3 regions of the Streptomyces sp. NBC_00726 genome follow, and region 1 is predicted to be linked to each of the others. Evidence: riboswitches for the same ligand, from Rfam matches in the RefSeq annotation. Region 1 holds a riboswitch; each other region holds the start of a gene.

Region 1 (7,438 bases):
TGGCGGCCCAGCGCGCTGAGCGCCCGGACCTTGAGGCCGAGCAGAGCGTCGCTGTCAGGCCATTCCTCCTGCGCATGGTCGACCCGTTGGAGCGCGTTGTGGAGTTCGGAGCAGTCCAAGTCGGCGCGCACACACTCGACGGTCGCGTCGTGCAGCTCGCGAAGGATCCGGGTCCGCTCCTGGGCGAAGGCTTCGCCCAGGAGAAGGCTCAAAGGGGTGGCACCGTGCCACTCGGCCAGCGAAGCCAAGAGTGCGGAGCGTCGACGCTGTGGGCTTTCCAGGCGGAGCGCAGCGGCGTACTGGCTTCGGAAGCGAAACAGGTCCACGCCGGCGGGGTCGGCCTGAATGTGGGAACAGCCACCGGTGTTTCCGACCTTCAGTTTCAGCGCATTGCGCACCTTCAGGCAGTACTGCCTGATGTACGCGGGCTTCACGTCCATGCCCGGCCAGAGGAATCGAAAAATAGTTCGATGTGGCACTGGTTCGCCGGGAGTCAGCAGGAGGAGGGCCAGTAGTTCGCAGGTCTTCCCTGAGGGGACATCGATCGATCGTCCCTCGTCGTCGAGTGCGGCCAGCCGCCCTAGTAAGCGGAACTCCATGCCGGTCTCCCCTTTCGAGGTGTGATGAGCCTTCTTGGTCTCGCCCTGGACAGGATCGCACGGCCTGTGGAGCGCCCTTTAACGTTTGGTTAACGCCTTGAAGTTGATGCTCCGCCGGAATGTCTGCCACGCTGCTGCGTCATCAGCCCCTGCCTTGCGATGGTTCGCCCAGTCGGCCATCGGGGCACGGGCCCTCCTGGCCGATGACCGGAAAGCCTTCGGTAATTCGGCCAGGAATCGTCGGCATCAACCAATCACTGGAGAGGCGACTATGACTTCGATTTCGCGTAAGCGCCGGCAGCGTAGTGCCCGACCGGCCGGCACCCGCCGGCCCAAGGCCACTGTTCCGCCCCGCCGGAAGCGCCGGCCCCGTCCGAAGCCGGTTTCGGCACCCCAGCAGGGTGCGGGCGCGGCGTACCACGGCTGGCTGAGGCCGGTCCGTCCGACGGCCCAGCGGGCCTACGAGGTTGAGCTGTTCGGCGACCTCGAGTAGAGGTGCACAGGGGCCGGGGCCCCGAGGGCGGAACACGCCGTCGAGGCGGCTGGGAAGTTCCAGCCGAATCGTCGGCGTGTCCGTTCCCCCGCGGACCACCTGGTCATTCCCTGGGCCGTTGCCCGAGGAGTGAGGGCGCCAATGGCCCGTGGAGACATTGGCATCGCGTGCACGGTTTCTTGGTAATCCGCGCAGACGTTCGCGGGCGCACGGAAGAACTCGGCGGCCGGCGGGACAGGCAGGGCTGTGTCCGCGCCGCGCCACGCGCTTGAGCGGCTTCGGAGCCGTCATGAACCCGATCTATTGTGTCCCTCGCGCCGCGTCGGTCCGGGGGAGGAAACGACGCGTGGGGCGCACATGACGAGGGGGGCTCTTGCATGTCGAACGCGAAGTCGGATCGGAAGAACCCGGCACCGGATGCCACGGACGCGGCCCGCGCACAACTGGGCGCGGAGATGCGGAGGATCAAGGAGGGGGCGCAGCTCAGCTTCGGCGGGCTGGCCGGACGTACGCACTACAGCCGCTCCTCGTGGGAGAGGTTTCTCAACGGCAAGCAGCTGCCGACCCCCGTGGCGGTCGAGCAGTTGGCGGCCGTGGCGGGCACCCCGCCGGAACCGCTGCTCGACCTGCTGGCCAGAGCCGGCGCCCCGGTCGCGGTCGGCCGGGACCGGGCCGCGGACGTGCACACCGCCGCCGGTGACCCGGCCGCCGAGGGGCGGATGCCGGGTGAGCGGCCCGGGGGCTCGTGGCGGCGGCGCTGCGCGGTGATCGGGTACATCGCGGCCGGTGCCCTGATGGGCTCGGTGGCGACCGGGCTGCTCTCGCCGTATCTCGCGGGAGCGGACCAGGGCCCGGACGCCGCCAGGACCCGCACCGAGAGCAGGAAGGCGAGCGGACAGGGCGCGGACCTCGTGCCCGGCGCGGGCGACATCAAGGTCAAGTGCACGTCGGACACCTGCTGGCGCAACGACCCCCAGGCCATGGAGTGCCAGTGGGACGCCAAGACCGCCAAGAGCACCTATCTGCGCGGCATGCAGATCGAGCTTCGCTACAGCGCCGCCTGCCAGGCGGTCTGGGGCCGGATCGAGGGCGGCGCCGTCGGCGACAAGGTGATCATCAAGGACGCCCGGGGGATGGAGCTGGACGCCTTCATCCGCTTCGAGCACGACTCGTACACCAAGATGCTCGGGGTCTCCGAGGACGCGCCGCTCGACTCCATGAGCGTGTGTGGGGAGATCCCCTCGGAGAAGCAGATGCAGTGCGCGCCGACGGGAACGGCCAGGATGCCCTGACGGCCGGGGCCGGCACCGTCGGTCCCGGCCCCGCCCCTCCCCGCCCCGGCGAAGGGTGAGTCAGCGCGCCCCGCGCAGCCGCAGCGGGGCGTACACCCCGAGCGCCACGAGGAACGCCACCCCGTACGCCAGGTCCGCCCCGTGCAGCGCCTCGGCCACCGGGCCCACGTACAGGCCGGTGCTCATGAACGGCACCGCCGCCGCGAAGGCCACGGCGAACGCGGCGAGCGAGGGCCACCACGGGCGCGGGCGGGCGTGTTCGGCCGCGAGGTCGACGGGGGCGCCGCGCCGGGACCGGGCGCGGGCCAGCCAGTCCACGGACACGATCGCCACGAAGCCGGGGATCCAGTAGCCGACGAGGAGCAGCACGTTCTGGAAGCGGGCGGTCGTGTCCGCCGCGTGCATCCACAGCACCAGCGGGAACCCCAGGGCGGCGGCGAGCGCCGCGGCCACCGGGCGCGGCACACGTACGCCCATGGTCTGCAACGCCAGCGAACCGCTGTAGTCGTTCATCGCGTTGCTGCACAGCGCGGCCAGCGCCACCGCGAGCAGCCCGAACGCGCCGAGCGCGCCCCCGCCGAGCAGCGAGTCGATGCCGCGCGCGGTCTGGTCCGTGAAGACCGACGCGCCCCACAGCCCGATCGTCTGGACCGCCACGAAGGAGGCGCTGATCCCGCCCAGCGTGCACCAGAACATGCGCGTCCGAGATGTCTCGCGCGGCAGATAGCGGCTGAAGTCGCTCGCGTACGGCGCCCAGGACAGTGCCAGGCTCAGGGCGATGGTGCAGGTCAGGACGAACGCGCCGGCCCGGTCCGCGCCGTGCACGGCCGAGGTGGTCACCGGGTCCACCCCGCGCAGGAGCTTCGCGGCGAGCACGGCGAATGCGGCGGCCAGGGCGAACGTCATCACGGTCTGGAGCCGGTGGATGACCTCGTAACCCAGCACCCCGAGCGCACCCTGTGCGGCCATCATGACCAGGACGCCCAGCCAGAACGGCCAGCCGCACAGCTGCGCCAGCGCGTCCCCGCCGAACAGGCCGATCAGGGCGTCCCAGGCGATGGACGACAGCCACTGCAAGGCGCCCGGCAGTACGACCCCCGGACCGAACGCCAGGCGGGCGAGCGGTAGTTGACCGGACCCGGTGCGGCTGCCCCAGGTGCCCAGATACGCGGTCGGCGCGGCGCCGACGAGGGTGCCGAGTACGACGGCGGCGAGCGCGGTCGCGAAGTCCAGGCCGAGCGCGATGCCGACGGTGCCGGTGAAGACGCCGGTCATGGTCAGGTTGGGCGCGAACCAGACGGTGAACAGCCGGCCCGCCCGGCCGTAGCGGCGGTCCTCGGGGACCGGGGCTATCCCGTTCGCCTCGATGCGCAGATCGCCGGGGGCGGTGGGCATGCGCCCGCCGAAGGCGGCGCGCTCGTCCCGGGCATACGGCAACGACATGAAGACATCCCTCCGCCAGTGCTAACTGGTTCAGGTTCGACGGGTGTGATCTCAGCCCCGTGCGGGGCACCCCGTGTCCGGTGTGGCGGCCAGAATAGCGCCGGCCCGTTCGATGGCGTCGCAGGGGTCAGCTGAAGAGCTTCGTCACGAACGCGTGGAGGTTGTCGACCGTGCGCGCGATCTGCTCCTCCGTGGTCAGGCTCTCCTTGAACCGGGCCCCGGAATCCACCTTCTTCCTGCCGCGCACGTACAGCGAGCAGGCCAGGTCGGTGCACATGTACAGGCCGACCGAATTGCCGTCACGCCCGGCGGGGCCGGTCTTGCGGGCGGTCATCAGGGAGACCCCGCTGCCCGGGTGCGTGGTCAGGCAGAGCGAGCACATGCTGCGGTGCAGGAAGCCGCGCTGCTGCGACGGGAAGCGCAGCGAGATCCCGGCGGTCCTGCCCTCGTGCTCGGTGACGATGTAGCTGCGTCCCGGCGCGGACAGGTCGCGCCAGCCGAGGAAGTCGAGGTCGTCCCACGGCAGTTCCTCGAAATCGCGGGGGAGCGGCAGACGCTTGGCCTCCCCCTTGGAGCAATTCACGAACGATGAGCGGATGTCCTGCTCGGTCAGGGCCTTCATGACCACGAAGCTAACCCTGCCTATGGGTCCTAGGCAAACCATTAATTCACTTAGGGGCCCACCTGGGGCTTCTCGGTCGCGAGGGGGAGCCGGTGCACGGGCGGATGCGGGATGCCGAGGTCCGGGCGCCAGGTCGCGAGGATCTGCGCCGACGGGTCGAAGAGCGGCGACGGGAGCGCGTCGAGCGGGGTCCACTCCCAGACGCTGATCAGATGCGGCTCGGTCACCCGGGCCGCGCCGGTGTCCACCCGCACCAGGGCGGCCATCGTCACACGGTTGATCCCGCCGAGGGCGTCGTGCAGCATCGCGAAGACGGTGACCTCGTCCTCGGGGACCGTCAGCCCGGTCTCCTCGCGCAGCTCCCGCACGGCGGCCGCCGCGACGGACTCCGGCACCGGGTCGACCTTGCCGCCGGGCAGCTCCCAGGTGCCGCTGTGGTGCCGGCCGAGCAGGATCCGGCCCTGCGCGTCCTGCACGATCACCCCGACCCCCAGCGCGGCCTGGGCCTTGGGCGGCCGGGTGTTACGGGACGGGGCGAGGGGGTTATCGGTGGTCATGGTGCTCCTTCGAAGGGGGTGCCGAGCCTACGGGGATGCCGCGTCCGCCCCCGCGTTCACACCGCCAGCCGCAGCGAGGTCTCCGAGACGCCGAGCCGTACGCTCTGCCCCCACGTCAGCTCCAGCGCGTCCGCCTCCATCCCGTCGCCGAACACCACCACCCGGTCCGACTCCACGGTGAGCCGCAGCCCCTGCCCGGGCCCCAGCTCGCCCGCGACGAACGACGTGCCGGTCGACGGCGAGGGCCACGCCTCCCGGACGAACCAGAGCAGCCGGGGGTCGGCGGGCCCGGGCAGCGGCAGGGTGCTGTGGCGCTCCTGCCAGAGCGAGCGCAGCCAGCCGGTCGCCCCGGTGCCGGTGCCGACCAGGACGCCGGAGGACGCCTGCGGCTCGGCGGGGGCGTCCGCCGTGTCGGGGCCCAGCCGGTAGCGGGCCGTCTGGTGGCCGGGCGGGCCCAGGTAGACCTCGTTCAGGGCGAGCAGCCGCTGGGTGTCGTCGGCCACCGCCTCCACCATCGTCAGCGCGTCGGCCCGGCCGCCCGGCGCCACGGCCGCCCGCATCAGCGCCGCCGCGTCGGCCGGCCGGTGGCGCACCAGGACGCCGGGGTTGCGGCCCGGATCGGTGTCGATGCCGATGACCGGCTGGCCGGAGAGGTACTTCGCGGCGTTGGCGACCAGGCCGTCCTGCCCGACGACCACCACCACGTCCTCGGGCGCGAACAGGAACCGGTCCAGGTCGGCCCGCTCCACCCGGCAGTGTCGCCAGGTGAGCGGAACGGCCGCCGCCACATCCGCCAGGGCCTGCCGGGTCCGCTCGTGCCGCCGGGCCACCTCATCGATGGACCGGCCCCGCGCGGCCAGGAGGAACGCGGCCTGGCCGTGCGTGCCGTGGCGGGCCAGCAGCTCCTCGTACTCCGTGGTGCGGTGGACGAGGACCGCCCGCGGGGCGAGGCTCATGCCCCGGCCGCCGGCCGGCCCAGCTTGCTGAGCAGGCCCGTGAGCACGTCGGGCGACAGGGTGAGGCTGTCGATGTGCGGCAGGTTCTCGGCGAGCCGGGTGGCCGCCAGCGCGTGCAGTGTCGCGGCCTCCACCTCGCCGTGTGCCCGCAGCCAGGCCGCCTGGGCCTCGGCGCGCGCCGCGCCCACCTGCCGGGCCGCCTCCGCCTCGGCCCCCGCGAGCCGCACCGTGCGGGCGGCCTCCGCCTCGGCGCGCACCCCGTCGGCGGCGGCGCTCTCCTCGGCCTCGCGGCGGGCGTTGGTGCCGCGCTGCTCGACCAGCTGTTCCTCGCGCCGGGCCAGCTCGATCTGACTGGCCAGCTCGTTCTCGGCGATGGTCCGCTCGCGCTCGACGGCCACGGCGCGCCGTTCGTACGTGGCCCGGTCGGCCTCCTGCTGGATCTGCTCGCGGGCGGGGGTGCGCAGGGCGCGCTCCACCTCGGCCTCGGGGCGGATGGCGACGACGCGGACGGCGACCACGTCGATGCCGGTGGCGGGGAGCCTCGGCTCGTCGGCGAGACCGGCGGCGACCCGTTCGCGGACGGCGGCGACCCCGTCGACCAGGGCGCCGGCCAGCGGGGTGCGGGCCAGCACGTCCAGGGTGTGCTGCTGGGCGGTCTCGGTGAGCAGGGTGGCGATCTGTTCGAGGGGGGCGCCGCGCCAGGCGCCGGTGTCCGGGTCGACGGAGAAGTCGAGGCGGGCGGCCGCCTCGGCCGGGTCGCTGATCCGGTAGGTGACGGTGGCCTGGACCGTGACGTCCTGGAAGTCCGAGGTGCGTGCGTGGAAGGCCATGGCCAGCTCGCGGTCGTTGACCGGCACCTCGGAGAGCGCGGCGCTCAGCGAGCGGTACCAGAAGCTCAGTCCGGCCCCGTCGTGGGCGAGCTCGCCGCGCTTGTGGTGGCGGATGTGCGCGGTGGGCGCCGAGCGGAGATGGCGCCAGCCGAAGCGGCGGGTGATGTCGGCCATGGGAACCCCCTGAAGTCGTTTTCGTCATGGCGACGATAAGCGGAATCCCGCCTTATCGTCAAGAGGACGAATAAAGGAGTCCCGGATACGCGAACGGCCGGTGACTTCTCGGAAGTCACCGGCCGGCCGGGTGCGCGCCGCCCCCGTCCCCACGGTGCGGCGCGAGCGGGCCGCCGTCATCCGCTCGGACGACGGCCCACGTCTGTCAGGACCCGGACGCCGGGGCGCCCAGGCCGAGTGCGGGAAGGATCGCGGCCGCCACGAAGCGGACCAGGTAGCTCTCGTCCGCGTGGGCCCCCGCCAGCATCGGACGGGCCCGCATCACACCGAGCAGCTGCGCGGAGACGAACTCCACCGCCCGGTTGTCCGGCGCCACCTCGCCGCGCTCCACCCCGCGCCGTACCAGCGCGTCGATCGCGGCCAGCTCCGGCAGGATCAGCGACTCGCGCAACGCGCACAGCAGCTCCGGGCT
Region 2 (7,438 bases), 4.8 Mb from region 1:
CGAGCACCCGGTCGAGCCGCATGTCCATGGCCCGGTAGACCGTGGCCATGCCGCCCACGGCGATGCGGGCATCGACGCGGTAGCGGCCGTCGAGCAGCTGCCCGACGAGGGGGTCCTGGAGGGTCGTATCCACCATGCGAGTCTACGAGCCGCCACGGACAGGCCCGCCGCGGTGGGGCGAACCCGGCGCAGGACTGAAGCCGAGCCGTGACAGGCGCGTGTCAGAAAGCCGGCCGCTCCGGATCGAGCACCGCCCGCCCGGCCGCCGGCGAGGACGCCTCCGCGAAGTGGCGGCGTGGGATGCGCCCGGCCCGGTGCGCGAGCCGCCCGCCCTCCACCGCGTGCCGCATCGCGGCGGCCATCAGCTCCGGCTCCTGGGCCCGGGTCACCGCCGAGGCGAGCATCACCGCCGAGCAGCCCAGCTCCATCGCGAGCGCCGCGTCCGAGGCGGTCCCGGCACCGGCGTCCAGGATCACCGGCACCCCGGCCCGCTCGGTGATCAGCTGGAAGTTGTGCGGGTTGCGGATGCCCAGGCCCGAGCCGATGGGGGAGCCGAGCGGCATGACCGCCGCGCACCCCACGTCCTCCAGCTTCCGGGCCAGGACCGGGTCGTCGTTGGTGTACGGCAGCACCGTGAATCCGTCGTCCACCAGGATCTCGGCGGCGTCCAGCAGCTCGACCGGGTCGGGCAGCAGCGTCCGCTCGTCGGCCACCACCTCCAGCTTCACCCAGTCCGTGCCCAGCGCCTCACGGGCCAGCCGGGCGGTGAGCACGGCCTCCCCGGCGGTGTAGCAGCCGGCGGTGTTCGGCAGCACCCGGATGGACAGCTTCCGCAGTACGGAGAGCACCGAGCCCTGCACGGTCGGGTCGAGGCGGCGCATCGCGACGGTGGTCAGCTCGGTGCCGGACGCGATCAGCGACCGCTCCAGCACGTCCAGGCTGGGCGCCCCGCCCGTGCCCATGATCAGCCGCGAGGTGAAGTCAGTGCCGCCCAGGGTGAACAGGTCGTCGGACATCGTCAGCCTCCCTGGACTGCGGTCAGGACCTCGACCCGGTCGCCGTCGGCGAGCGCGGCGGCGGGCCACTGGCCGCGCGGCACCACGGTCTCGTTGAGCGCGGCGGCCACCCCCGCCGTCGCGTCGGTCAGCGTCGCGACGAGGGCGTCCAGGGTGGTGCCCGGCGCGACGGCGGCCGGGGCGCCGTTCACGGACACGGTGAGCGGGGTGGGCTCGGTCATGCGGGCTGCTCCTGGGGTGCGGGGACCGGGGCGAACCGGCCGGGGGAGAAGGGACGGACCGCCTCGGGCAGCTCGCCGTCGGCCAGCAGCGACGCCATGGCGTCCCCGGTGACGGGGGTGAGCAGCACGCCGTTGCGGCCGTGGCCGGTGGCGAGGTGGAGGCCGGGCAGCGCGGTGCGGCCGAGCAGCGGGGCGTTGTCGGGGGACGCGGGGCGCAGTCCGGCGCGGGTCTCGGTCAGCGGCAGCTCGGTGATGCCGGGCACCAGCTCATGCGCGTCGCGCAGCAGCTCGTAGACCCCGCCCGCCGTGACGGTGGTGTCCCAGCCCATCTCCTCGGTGGTGGCGCCGACGACCAGCTCACCGTTCTCACGCGGTACGAGATAGATGTGGCTGCCCCGGACCACCGCGCGCACGGTGCGCGAGAGGAAGGGGGCGTACGCCGGGGGCACGGTGAGGCGCAGCACCTGGCCCTTGACCGGGCGCACCGGAGGCAGGGCGTGGGCGGGGACCCCGGCGAGCCGCCCGCTGAGGCTGCCCCCGGCGAGCACGACCTGGCCGGCGGCCACCTCCGTACCGTTGTCGAGCACGGCGCCCACGGCCCGGTCCGCGACCACCGAGAGGCGGCCGGCGCGGCGGCGGTGGAAGACCACTCCGGCCCGCTCGCAGGCGGTGAGCAGCGCGGCGGCGAGGCGGCGCGGGTCGACCTGGTGGTCGCCGTCCACCCGGAGACCGCCGCGCACGCCCGGGGCGAGCATCGGTTCCAGGCGGCGGCACTCGCGCCCGGTCAGCCACTCCGACTCCAGGCCCGAGCGGCGTTGCAGCTCGTGGAGCTCGCGCAGATGGGCGCGGTCGTCCGCGTCCAGCGCGACGGCCAGGGTGCCGCAGGCGCGGAAGCCGATGTCCTGCCCGCTCGCCTCCTCCAGCTCGGCCGTGAACGACGGATAGCGCCGGGCGGACGCGAGGTTGAGCCCGAGCAGGGTCTCCTCGCCGTAGTGCAGTTCGGTGACGGCGGCCAGCATCCCGGCCGCGACCCGGGCCGCCCCGCCACCCGGCTCGGGGTCGGCGAGCGCGACGGCCAGACCGCGCCGCGCGGCCCGCCAGGCGGTCACCAGACCGATGATGCCGCCCCCGATGACGAGGACGTCGGACCCTTCGGTGGGATGGGTGCGCATGGGCGTCCAGCCCCTCCCTTCGCCGGCATGACCCGGATCAGGTTCGTACGGTCGGAGGCCGCCAGCCTCCCTCTCAGCCCGGTACGCCCGGGCTCCCGCGTGTCTTACGGTGGCCACCCTAAACCCCGCCCCGATGCCGCCGCCGGGGCCCGCCCCTTCCTGACGTCTCGTCAGCTACGTAAGGTGGACGGGTGAGCGAGCAGCAGCGGGCAGAGCGGACGGAACGCCGGGTCGTCGTCGCGGGCGCGGGCATGGCGGGCGTGCAGACCGCCGTCGCCCTGCGGGAACAGGGCTTCACCGGCCCCGTCACGCTGATCGGAGCCGAACCCCACCAGCCCTACGACCGGCCCCCGCTGTCCAAGGCGGTGCTGCTCGGCAAGGCCGAGGAGTCCGCCTTCGACATCGACTTCGAGGCGCTGGACATCGCCCTGCGCCTGGGCTGCGAGGTCACCGGGGTCCGCGCGGGCGACCACGAACTGGACACCTCCGAGGGCCCGGTCCGCTACGACGTCCTGGTCCTCGCCACCGGCGCCGAACCCGTCGCCCTGCCCGGCTCCGCCGGGGTCCCCGGCGTCCATCTGCTGCGCACCCTGGACGACGCGGCCCGGCTGCGCCCCGTCCTGGAGGCCGGGCATCCCGTCGTGGTCGTCGGCGCCGGCTGGATCGGCGCCGAGTTCGCCACCGCCGCCCGTGCCGCCGGCTGCGAGGTCACCGTCGTGGAGGCCGCGGACCGCCCGCTGGCCGGCGCCCTGCCCGCCGAGGTCGCCGCCCCGATGGCCGCCTGGTACGCGGAGAACGGCGCCCGGCTCCTCACCGGCGCCCGGGTCGCCCGCGTCGGGCCCGGCACGGTGGTCCTCGCCGACGGGCGCACCATCGCGGCCGGAGCTGTCGTCGTCGGCATCGGCGCCCGCCCCGCCACCGGCTGGCTCGCCGGCTCCGGCATCGCGCTGGGGCCCGAGGGCTCGGTGACCGCCGACGCGGCGCTGCGCACCTCGCTCCCCGATGTGTACGCGGTCGGCGACTGCGCTTCCTTCCCTTCGGCCCGCTACGGCACCCGCCTGGTCGTCCACCACTGGGACAACGCCCTCCAGGGGCCCAGGACCGCCGCCGCCCACATCGCGGCGGAGGGCGCCGGCATCCCGCCGTACGACCCCGTGCCCTACTTCTGGTCCGAGCAGTTCGGCCGGTTCGTGCAGTACGCCGGGCACCACGCGGACGCGGACACCCTGCTGTGGCGCGGCGACCCGGCGGAGCCCGCCTGGTCGGTGTGCTGGCTGCGCGACGGTGCCCTGGTCGCGGTGCTCGCGGTGAGCCGCCCGCGCGACCTGGCCCAGGGGCGCCGGCTCATCGAGGCGGGGGCGCGGCTCGACGCGGACCGGGCGGCGGACCCCTCCGTACCGCTGAAGGCGGCGGTCCTGCCGTAGGGCCTGTCCCGGCGGCGTGGACCTGAAGGGCCGAGTCCGGGTTTCGGCTGTCAGTCCGGGATGGCAGGCTTGTCCCGTGACCCAGATTGACGCAAAGACCGATGCACTCGTCCCCGCCTGGCTCCACCTGCCCGACATCGCGGAAATGCTCGACGTCGAGGTGACGCGTGTGCGGCAGCTGGTCAAGGAGGGCCAGCTCATCGCCGTACGCCGTGGGGAGAACCGGGCGCTCCAGGTGCCCGCCGCCTTCATCGACGGCGACAAGGTGGTCAAGGGCCTCTCCGGGACCCTGACCCTCCTGAAGGACGACGGGTATTCCGACGAGGAAATGCTCGAATGGCTCTTCACCCCCGACCCGTCCCTGCCGGGCACGCCCGCGCAGGCGCTGAGTGAGAATCGCGGCACGGAGGTGAAGCGCCGCGCCCAGGCGCTCGCCGTCTGACCGACCGGGAAGCGGGCCGCACCGCGCGAGCGGGCGGCCCGCTTCCCCGCGCCGTACTCTGATCCGCCGTCACCGTCTTCCCCGGGGGGAACCGCACCATGTCCACGCCTCGCGCACAGCTGTCCGACGCCCGGCTCTACCTGTGCACGGACGCGCGCAGGCGTCAGGGCGATCTGCCCGGCTTCCTCGACGCGGTCCTCGCCGGCGGGGTGGACATCGTCCAGCTCCGCGACAAGGGCATGGAGGCCGGCGAGGAGCTCGGCCACCTCGCGGTTTTCGCGGACGCCTGCAAGCGGCACGGCAAGCTCCTCGCCGTCAACGACCGGGCCGACGTGGCCCACGCCATCGGCGCCGACGTGCTGCACCTGGGCCAGGGCGACCTGCCGGTGCCCGCGGCCCGCGCGATCATCGGCGCCGAGCCGGTCATCGGCCGCTCCACGCACGCCGAGGCCGAGGTCGACGCCGCCGTCGCCGAGCCCGGCGTGGACTACTTCTGCACCGGCCCCTGCTGGCCCACTCCCACCAAGCCCGGCCGTCACGCCCCCGGCCTGGACCTCGTGCGCTACGCCGCCTCGCTCGCCCCGGCCCGTCCCTGGTTCGCCATCGGGGGCATCGACGCGGACAATCTCGACCAGGTGCTGGACGCCGGGGCCCGCCGGATCGTCGTCGTACGGGCCCTGACCGAGGCGTCCGACCCGGGTGCCGCCGCCGCTGAGCTGGCGCGACGGGTCCGCGAGCGCGCCGGAGCCTGACCCGGGACGGGTGCCGCCGGAGCGGCGGCCCGGGACCCGTCCGGGGCCGGTCTGGGACGAATCTGTCCGAAGGGTGGACAAGAATCGGTCAATTCCGGCAAATGACTCCGGTTCGGTTGGGGGCCCGCCCCGCCCTGGTTAACCTGCCCGTATGGCCCTTGGCACACCTTCCACCAGGACAGATCACGCACGCACCGTGCGTGAGATGCTCGCGTCCGGCGCGACCTCGTACTCGTTCGAGTTCTGGGCGCCCAAGACCGAGAAGGGCGAGCGCAACCTGTGGAACGCGCTGCGCCGGGTCGAGGCCGTCGCGCCGAGCTTCGTCTCGGTGACGTACGGAGCCGGTGGCTCCACCCGCTCCGGCACGGTGAAGGCCACCCAGGACATCGCCGCCGAGTCCACGCTCACCCCGGTCGCGCACCTCACGGCCGTCGACCACTCGATCGCCGAACTGCGCAACATGGTCGGCCAGTTCGCGGACGTCGGCATCCGGAACATCCTCGCCCTGCGCGGCGACCCGCCGGGCGACCCGATGGGCCCCTGGGTCGAGCACCCGCGGGGCGTGAAGTACGCGGCCGACCTGGTCCGGCTGATCAAGGAGGCCGGCGACTTCTGCGTGGGCGTCGCGGCCTTCCCCGAGCGGCACCCGCGCTCGGAGGACTGGGACACCGACGTCCGCCACTTCGTGGACAAGTGCCGCGCCGGCGCCGACTACGCGATCACGCAGATGTTCTTCGATCCCGAGGCATATCTCCGGATGCGTGACCGGGTGGTCGCGGCGGGTTGCGAGACCCCGATCATCCCCGAGGTCATGCCGGTCACCAACGTCCGGCAATTGGAACGGTTCTCCCAGCTCAGCGACGCGAAGCTGCCCGACGGGCTGAAAGAGCGCATCCTCGCCGCCAAGGACGACCCCGCCGCTGTACGCTCCATTGGCATCGACTTCGCAACGCGGTTCAGCGCGAAGCTGCTCTCCGAGGGTGTGCCCGGACTGCACTTCATCACGCTGAACAACTCGACTGCGACGCTTGAGATCTACGAGAATCTCGGACTGCACAAGCAGTCGTGACCGGCCGTACCCGCCACCACCCGGGGCGGTGGCCGTAGAAGGGGGCGGGCATGGGCTGGACGGTCCTCTACATCGCGTTCGGTGTCGTCGCGCTGTGGCTGCTCGGCGAAGTGCTGTTGCAGTACAAGGCGCGGCTGCGCTGGCGCCTCCTCGCCTTCACCGGCTTCCTCTGCGTGGTGATCGGCGTCCTGATGCCGTCCGTGCCCGTCATCGCCCTCGGCGCGGTCGCTTTCGCCACCGGCCAGACCTTCGTCACGCTCTCGTTCCGCAAGGGCTTCTCCACCGGCTGGGCGATAGGGGGCAAGCCCGGCGAGAGCCGCCGCCGGCGCGGCGCGGCCGGAAGCAAGCCCACCCTGGAGGTCTCGGACCTGGAGGTGGAGTACGAGGACGGCGCCCCCGACGCCCCGGCCGCCCCGCCGTCCGCCCCCGGCCCCGCCGCCGTCTACGCGACCGAACCGATGCCCGAGGACACCGGCCAGTACGGCGTCTACACCAACCCTGTGCCGCCCCGCCCGGCCCAGGAGCCCCAGACCGCGCAGAGCCACGAGGCGTACGACCCGTACGGCTACCCGGCCCACCAGCCCCAGGACCCCCACGCCGGAGCCGGGCAGTATGACTACGGCACCGATCCGCAGAGCTACGCCGCCTACTCCGACCCGTACATCGGCACCACCGCGAGCACCCCGCAGTACGGCACGTACGACGGCTACGGGAACTACGACGGCTACGGCGGCCGGCAGCAGTACGCCGACCCGTACGCGCAGGGCGACGGCTACGGCTCGGAGACCCCGCCGGGCGGCGTCTGGGTGCCGCAGCAGCGCGAGGCCGAGCAGTACCAGCAGCAGCCCGCCGCCCAGCCGGCCCCGTACCCGGACGGCTACGACACCGGCTACAACGAGCAGTACCGCTACTGAGACGCCCCCCCCGCTCACCGCGAGCCGCGGAAGTCCTCCCCCTCCACCACGGTCCCCGCGACCAGCGCCCCGGACATGCCCGCGTGCGCCAGTCCGCCGCCCGGATGCGACCAGCCGCCGGCCAGCAGCAGGCCCGGCAGCCGGGTCCGGTTGGCGGCGTGCAGGAACGCGCCCCCGGCACCGCCCAGCGCCGGCGGCGGCACGGCACCGCCCTCGGCGCCCGTGTCCGCGGCGGTCTCGGCGGGCGTCCGCACCCGCGTCCGCAGCACCCGGTCCCGCAGCCCCGGCACCCCCGCACCCGCCGCCCCGGTCAGCGTCTCGGCGAACCGGGCCCGCAGCGCCTCGTCCGTCCAGTCGACCGGGCCGTGCGGGGCCACCGTCGCCACCAGCGTCACCGCCTCGTGCTCCGCGTCGGGGCGGGTCGAGGA
Region 3 (7,438 bases), 2.9 Mb from region 1:
TCGCGATCGTCGTGTTCGGCGGTCTGATCGCCAGCCTGGTCGCGTTCGTGGTCGGTCTGCTCTTCAAGATCCTGATCTTCGTGATCCTGGTCGGCGGGCTCGTTTTCGTCGTACGGAAGTTCCTGTCGTCGTCCTCCGGGAACGGCTGGTGACCGCACGCCCGACGGGGGATTAGCCCAGCTGAGCTAAGGGAAAGGTGAATCGGCTCCCGGTCACAGGGCGGCCGATACAGTGGCACTCCTCTGCCATCACCTGGGAAAACACCGTAAGTCGCCACCCCGACCAGTGGTTTGTGCGGGATCCGGTCTCCGGACCCCCAGGTCTGCGGCAGACCTGTGGGGGCGGCCCCCACGGGCGGGCTGACCGCCCGTCACCACGCCTGGGGGTGACCGTTGACCACGGCATCGAGTACGGCTGTTCCGACGCTCATCGGGTCGGTGCAGCGGGCGCTGAGGCTGCTGGAGGCTGTGGGTACCCATCGCGACGGGGCCCCGGCCAAACAGCTCGCGAGGGAAGCGGGGCTTCCCCTTCCCACCGCGTACCACCTGCTGCGGACCCTGACCCATGAGGGATATCTGCGCCGGGAGAACGGCGTCTTCCGCTTCGGCGCCGCCGCCGAACGGCTGATGGGTGACCGCGCCGCCCAGAACCGCCGCAGTGTCCTGGCCCGTTCGCTGGGCCGCTGGCGGGACATCGTCGGAGCCCCGGTGTACTGCGCCATCTACCGCGAGGGCGAGATCGAGCTCCTCGCCGTGGCGGACACCCCCGAGCGGCCGGCCGTCGACGAGTGGGCGGCGTTCCGCGAGACCGGGCATGCGCACGCGATCGGTCAGTGTCTGCTGAGCCGGCTGGACGAGAAGGCCCGCGAGGACCACCTGGACCGGCACCCGGTGCGCCCGCTGACCCGGTATTCGGTGCGCGACCGTGCGGCGTTCCTCACCCGGCTGCGGTCGCTGGAGCGTACGGAGCCCGTCATCGAGCGACAGGAGTACGCGCTCGGGACCGTCTGCGCGGCCATCCCCATCACGGCCGGATTCACCGCCGCCGCGATGGCCATTTCAGTACCCCTCCACGAGGAGGATCGGTTGCTGCCCGCAGTCGAACGGCTACGCGGTGAAGTGTCTAGCCTCTTGCGTTCGTTCGTGTTCTCTATCAGTATCTGAAAAATCACTCCTTGTGATCTGCTATCGCGTGCACCACGATGGCGTCAATAGGGCCATGGGGGATCATTCCTGGCCAGATTCATCTACTGCGGGGTTGAACGATGCGCGAGTCGGTTCAAGCTGAGGTCATGATGAGCTTCCTCGTCTCCGAGGAGCTCTCATTCCGTATCCCGGTGGAGCTCCGGTACGAAGTGTGCGATCCGTACGCGATCCGGATGACCTTCCATCTGCCCGGCGACGCCCCCGTCACCTGGGCCTTCGGCCGTGAGCTGCTGCTCGACGGCCTCAACAGCCCCAGTGGTGACGGCGATGTGCATATCGCGCCGACCGAGCCCGAGGGGCTGTGCGATGTCCACATCCGGCTACAGGTGGGCGCCGACCGTGCGCTCTTCCGGGCGGGCACGGCACCTCTTGTCGCCTTCCTCGACCGTACGGACAAGCTGGTACCGCTCGGGCAGGAGTGCACGCTGGGTGACTTCGACGGCAATTTGGAGGAGGCGCTGGGGCGCATTCTGGCCGAAGAGCAGAACGCGGGCTGAAGCGGTCCACGGCCCGGGGAGCCGTCGTGCCACTCGAACACGACACCTGCCGATCGGGTGAATCACGCTGTGTGTTCCGGTCACGACCTCGCCCGCCGTCGCCGGCCCCTGCCGCTCCGCACGGGTGCCGAAGCCCCGGCTTCCGCGCCGACCCCCGTGCGGTCCGCGGTGACGACCAGCGCCGCGAGCGCGGTCGTCACCGGCACGGAGGCGACCAGTCCGATCGAGCCCACGAGGGTGCGCACGATCTCCTCCGCCACCAGCTCGCTGTTGGCGACCGTCCCCACACTGCTCTGCGCGACCGTGAACAGCAGCAGGAGGGGCAGCGCGGCGCCCGCATAGGCGAGCACCAGGGTGTTGACCACGGAGGCGATGTGATCGCGGCCGATTCTGATCCCTGCCCGGTAGAGCTGCTTCGCACTCATGGTGGGGTTCGCCTGGCGCAGCTCCCAGACCGCCGAGGTCTGGGTGACCGTGACGTCGTCGAGCACGCCCAGAGAACCGATGATGACGCCGGCCAGCAGCAGTCCGCTCATGTCGATGTGCGGATACAGGCCGTGGATCAGGCCGGTGTTGTCGTCGGTGTTCCCGCTCAGGCTCGCCCAGCCGATGAAGAGCGAGCCGAGCAGCCCGATCAGGAGCAGTGAGATCAGGGTGCCGATGACGGCGACGGAGGTGCGGGCGGTCAACCCGTGGCAGATGTAGAGCGCGATCAGCATGATCGCACCGGCCCCGACGACCGCCACCAGCAGTGGATTCGAGCCCTGAAGTATGGCCGGAAGGATGAACAGGGTCAGGACGGCGAACGACAGTGCGAGCGCCACCAGGGCCATGACCCCGCGCATCCTGCCCACGAGCACCACCGCGAGGGCGAAGATCCCGGCCAGCAGCATCAGCGGGAACTTCCGGTTCACGTCCGTCACGGAGTACTGGAGGTCATGGGGTGCGTCGGGAGCGTACGCCACCACCACCCCCTGGCCCTCCCGCAACTGCCTCGGGGCGTCCGGCTGGACGACCTCGACGAACCGGCGCCCCGAGTCGGGGCCGGTGGTGACCTCGACGGTGGCCTTCTCGCAGAGTCCGCCGGAAACCGGCCGGTCCTCGGAGGGTTGGGTCTCGCCGCTGACGGGAAGCTGGGCGGCGTTCACGTCCTTGCAGTCGACCTTGACGACGCTCACCACCTTTCCCTGCTGGGTCTGCCGGTCGAAACCGACACCGGTCCGTTCGTGCGCCGGCGCACCATTCGGCCAGAGCGCCACGAGACCGACGAGTACGGCGGTCGCGAAGGGGATCAGCACGGCGGCGATCACCTTGCGCAGATGGGCGGAGACGGGTGCGGCCGGGCCATGGCTGTGCGTGTGCTGATGGCCCTGCGGTTCTGGGTCGCGATGAGGGGGCGTCACCGGCCGATCATCGCAAGAAGGGAGGGGCCCTCTGTTCAGCTCGCCCGTCCGGGGGCTAGCGTGGTGGCACCTTTGCACACGCGGGAGCTCGGAGCACCGGGCTGAGAGGGCGCTGACCGCCGTACGACCGTACGGGACGCTGCGCCGACCGCCGAACCTGTTACCGGGTAATGCCGGCGTAGGGAGTAGGTCTCATGACCACATCGGACACACGCACGCCTGCCTCCGACCAGAGCGACGAGGCCGGGAAGTCCATCGGCTGGCACAAGGGATACGTCCAGGGCCCGCGCCCCGACATCCGGGTGCCGGTCCGCCAGGTGCACCTGACCAACGGCAAGGACGTGACGCTGTACGACACGTCCGGGCCGTACACCGACCCCGCGGCCGGGACCGACGTCCGGCGCGGACTCGCACCGCTCCGGGAGAACTGGGTCATCGCCCGCAGTGACACCGAGGAGTACGCGGGCCGCCCCGCCCGCCCCGAGGACGACGGGCTCAAGCACACCTCGCCGCGGGGTGGGCTGCGCAACCTGGACGCGGTGTTCCCCGGCCGGCCGCGCCGCCCGCGGCGGAGCCGGGACGGCCGTCCCGTCACCCAGCTCGCGTACGCCCGCAGGGGCGAGATCACCCCGGAGATGGAGTACGTCGCCATCCGCGAGAACGTGCCGGCGGAGGTGGTGCGCGAGGAGATCGCGGCCGGCCGTGCGGTGCTGCCCGCCAACGTCAACCACCCGGAGACCGAGCCGATGATCATCGGGAAGCGGTTCCTGGTGAAGGTCAATGCCAACATCGGCAACTCCGCGGTGACGTCCTCCATCGAGGAGGAGGTGGACAAGATGACGTGGGCGACCCGGTGGGGCGCGGACACGGTCATGGACCTTTCCACCGGCCGCAACATCCACACCACCCGTGAGTGGGTTCTTCGCAATTCACCCGTACCGATCGGAACCGTGCCCCTCTACCAGGCCCTTGAGAAGGTCGACGGGCGGGCGGAGGAACTGACCTGGGAGATCTACAAGGACACCGTCATCGAGCAGGCCGAGCAGGGCGTGGACTACATGACGGTGCACGCCGGCGTACGCCTGCCGTACGTGCCGCTGACCGCCCGGCGCAAGACCGGCATCGTCTCGCGGGGCGGCTCGATCATGGCGGCGTGGTGCCTGGCGCACCACAAGGAGTCGTTCCTGTACGAGCACTTCGAGGAGCTCTGCGAGATCCTCGCCGCGTACGACGTGACGTATTCGCTGGGCGACGGGCTGCGCCCGGGGTCGATCGCGGACGCCAACGACGAGGCCCAGTTCGCCGAGCTGCGCACGCTCGGTGAACTGAACACAGTTGCCAAGCGGTTCGGCGTGCAGACGATGATCGAGGGCCCGGGGCATGTCCCGATGCACAAGATCAAGGAGAACATCGACCTTCAGCAGGAGATCTGCGAGGAGGCGCCGTTCTACACGCTCGGCCCGCTGACCACCGACATCGCGCCGGCGTACGACCACATCACCTCGGGTATCGGCGCCGCGATGATCGCCTGGTGGGGGACGGCGATGCTCTGTTACGTGACGCCCAAGGAGCACCTGGGGCTGCCGAACCGGGACGATGTGAAGACCGGGGTCATCACGTACAAGATCGCGGCGCACGCCGCCGACCTGGCCAAGGGGCATCCGGGGGCGCAGGAGTGGGACGACGCGCTGTCGGACGCCCGGTTCGAATTCCGCTGGGAGGACCAGTTCAACCTGGCGCTCGACCCGGACACGGCACGGGAGTTCCACGACGAGACGCTGCCGGCCGAGCCCGCGAAGACGGCGCACTTCTGCTCGATGTGCGGTCCGAAGTTCTGTTCGATGAAGATCAGCCACAGCATCACCGAGCAGTTCGGCGGCGCGGACGGTGCGGAGGCGACGGCCGAGGAGATCGCCGAGGGGATGCTCGGCAAGTCGCGTGAATTCGCGGCGGGCGGGAACCGGGTCTATCTGCCGCTGGCCGACTGACCTGGGACGGGACCGGCCGCGCACGGCTCCGGCGCCTTCCGCCGGAGCCGTGGCGGTCAGTCCGGTTCGTGCTCGGGACCGCCGAAGTCGGGGCTGGTGAAGTCCGGGCTGCTGTACGTGGGGCGGGGCGCCGCCGCCGGGCCCTCGTCCGGGCCTGCGAAGTCGGGCCTGCTGTAGCCGATCTTGGGGAGGCGGCCCGCCGGGCGGTACGGGGCGGGGACCGCGGGTCCGGCGGGCTCGGTGAGGGCGTCGCGCAGGAAGGGCACGATGCCCCGCTCCAGCAGCGCCTGTCGCCAGGCGTCCTTGGCGAGGGCCACGTCGTCGGGCAGTCGCTCGTGGGCTTCCCGGGCCGGCAGGGACGTCGAGCCGTTGCGCAGGGCGGCGATGAGCAGGCCGATGGCGGCGATGAAGATGGCGGCGGCCGTGACGGCGGCGAAGAACCAGCCGGCGTCCACCATGGGGCCTGCGAAGGCCGGTGGTGGCTCCAGCATCTTCAGGAGGTAGCCGACCAGCAGGAATATGGTCGCCGCCGTACCCGCCAGCATGGGCGCCAAAACGGTGACGACCGCTCCTATGCCGGCGCCCGACTGACCGAGGCCGTCCGGCGCCGTGCCGGAAGCCGTGTCCCGGGTGGCGGCGCGTGCTTCGTCACGAGCCTTCACGTACTGCTCGTACTCGGCTGCGGCCGTGGCGGTGATCAGGGCGACGGCGGTCAGCGCCATGGTGCGCAGCTGGGCGGCGCTGAGGCGTTCGCCGACGGCGGCCAGCTCCGGTCGTTCGTGTGCGTGACGCAGTGCGTCGTCGAGGAGCCGTTCGTACTCGGGCCGGTCCTCGGTCAGCAGGTGCGGAGCGCTGTTCATCTGCATCCCCCGATGCTCCGTCGGGCCTGTGTGCCCGCTGGGTCCGGGCAGTTCGGGCGGAAACGGAGGAGAGCCTGCTACTGATAGGCCGATGGTAGAGCGCGCACAGCGCGGGGTGACAGAGGGTTTCCGGAAATAGCCCCTGCACTCGGCGTGGTCAGCTCGGGATGCGTCTTCCCCGCAGGGCGTCAGTCATGCAGGGGGAGTTGGACGACCAGTAGCTTTCCGGCCATGGTCACCCCGCCGTCCATAGCGATGGCGAGCCCCTCCGCGTACACATGCGGTCCGTCGACCTGAGGCCCGGCACCGTCCTCGCCGTCCTCGGAGCCGACCTCGCCGGTCAGGTACGGGATGGGGCTGTGACCATGGACGACGCGCCGGCCGCCGTACGCCGTCATCAGCTCCTGGACGGCCTGGGCGCCCGAGTCGTCGCGGAAGGCGAACCGCTTGGTGAGCTTGCGGAACAGGTCCCAGCACTCGTCGGCGTCGTTGCGCGTGAGGATGGCGTGGACCGTGTCGTTGACGTCCTCGATGGTGGAGCCGTAGTCGAGGTACGCCGTCGTGTCCGAGTGCATCAGGAGGTGCCCGTCCTCCTCGACCACGGCGTCGAGCCGGGACATCCACTGGAGGTGGACGTCCTGAAGGCGCTCCATGTCCGTCTTCTGCCCGCCGTTGAGCAGCCAGGCCGCCTGGAAGGTGGCCGTGCCCGCGCCGGAGTTCACCGGGGTGTCGCCGAACCGCTTGGCGCCGATGAGCAGCAGCTCGTGGTTGCCCATCAGGGCCTTGCAGTAGCCGCCGGCGGCCGCGGCCTCGGCGGAGAGCCGCATGACGAGGTCGATGACGCCGATGCCGTCGGGGCCCCGGTCCGTGAAGTCGCCGAGGAACCAGAGGCGCGCGTTGCCCGCCGCCCAGCGGCCTTCGGAATCGATGAGGCCCTGCTCCGCGAGGGCGGCGAGCAGCTCGTCCAGGTAGCCGTGGACGTCACCGACCACGTAGAGGGGGCCGAGGCCGGGGTCGGCGGAGGGACGCGGTTCGGGCACGGGCTGCACCTGGGCGGGTTTGTCGACGCTGATGACGGGAAGGTCGCGCGCCGTCGGGGTGTACCCCTCCGGCGTCTCGCCCTCGGGGAAGGCGTTCCCCGGGTGCGGCGACGCGGGCGGTGCGGGGGACTGCGCATAGGGCGGTACGCGGAAGTCGCGCAACGTCGCCGTCCGCACCACGGGTTCCTGACCGGCCCCCTGTGTCATCGACCCCTCCACACCACCGTCGCGCCGCCGTACACCTGACGGGCCCTGCTGGTCGGGTTGGTCCGCGGTGTCGTCCGCCCATCATAGGAATGCAGATCGTGCTCTGGGACGCACCAGGGGTGGTGAATCCTTCCGCATGCCAGGTTCGTCGGTCGATTGGTCCTGATTGGGATGATCAGTCCCCTGCCGGGGAACGCGGCGCACTGACCGTGGTGCGGGGTGGGCGGCGTTGCGAGGA

The links. A riboswitch is a leader RNA that binds a small molecule or an ion and turns the genes downstream of it on or off. The one in region 1 is predicted to bind thiamine pyrophosphate.
Region 2: it holds a riboswitch for thiamine pyrophosphate, as region 1 does, so the genes downstream of both, thiO (glycine oxidase ThiO) here and OG338_RS27550 (purine-cytosine permease family protein) in region 1, are expected to answer to the same signal.
Region 3: it holds a riboswitch for thiamine pyrophosphate, as region 1 does, so the genes downstream of both, thiC (phosphomethylpyrimidine synthase ThiC) here and OG338_RS27550 (purine-cytosine permease family protein) in region 1, are expected to answer to the same signal.

Annotation. Positions count from the first base shown of each region.
Region 1 is NZ_CP108983.1:6,194,721-6,202,158, forward strand. Features, by position in the region: gene OG338_RS27540 (ATP-binding protein) at 1-599, opposite strand, end outside; gene OG338_RS27545 (helix-turn-helix domain-containing protein) at 1,470-2,384, shown strand; gene OG338_RS27550 (purine-cytosine permease family protein) at 2,445-3,827, opposite strand; TPP riboswitch at 3,818-3,911, opposite strand; gene OG338_RS27555 (FBP domain-containing protein) at 3,955-4,449, opposite strand; gene OG338_RS27560 (NUDIX hydrolase) at 4,500-5,006, opposite strand; gene OG338_RS27565 (hypothetical protein) at 5,063-5,962, opposite strand; gene OG338_RS27570 (SPFH domain-containing protein) at 5,959-6,966, opposite strand; gene OG338_RS27575 (TetR/AcrR family transcriptional regulator) at 7,172-7,438, opposite strand, start outside.
Region 2 is NZ_CP108983.1:1,407,938-1,415,375, reverse strand. Features, by position in the region: gene pknB (Stk1 family PASTA domain-containing Ser/Thr kinase) at 1-133, opposite strand, end outside; gene OG338_RS06340 (thiazole synthase) at 222-1,016, opposite strand; gene thiS (sulfur carrier protein ThiS) at 1,019-1,237, opposite strand; gene thiO (glycine oxidase ThiO) at 1,234-2,409, opposite strand; TPP riboswitch at 2,407-2,518, opposite strand; gene OG338_RS06325 (NAD(P)/FAD-dependent oxidoreductase) at 2,601-3,833, shown strand; gene OG338_RS06320 (Rv2175c family DNA-binding protein) at 3,910-4,275, shown strand; gene thiE (thiamine phosphate synthase) at 4,374-5,027, shown strand; gene metF (methylenetetrahydrofolate reductase [NAD(P)H]) at 5,179-6,096, shown strand; gene OG338_RS06305 (hypothetical protein) at 6,147-7,010, shown strand; gene OG338_RS06300 (phytoene desaturase family protein) at 7,025-7,438, opposite strand, start outside.
Region 3 is NZ_CP108983.1:3,305,086-3,312,523, forward strand. Features, by position in the region: gene OG338_RS14730 (DUF5326 family protein) at 1-152, shown strand, start outside; gene OG338_RS14735 (IclR family transcriptional regulator) at 393-1,163, shown strand; gene OG338_RS14740 (SsgA family sporulation/cell division regulator) at 1,265-1,702, shown strand; gene OG338_RS14745 (YibE/F family protein) at 1,783-3,105, opposite strand; TPP riboswitch at 3,176-3,307, shown strand; gene thiC (phosphomethylpyrimidine synthase ThiC) at 3,300-5,093, shown strand; gene OG338_RS14755 (hypothetical protein) at 5,150-5,959, opposite strand; gene OG338_RS14760 (metallophosphoesterase) at 6,142-7,200, opposite strand; gene OG338_RS14765 (LacI family DNA-binding transcriptional regulator) at 7,376-7,438, opposite strand, start outside.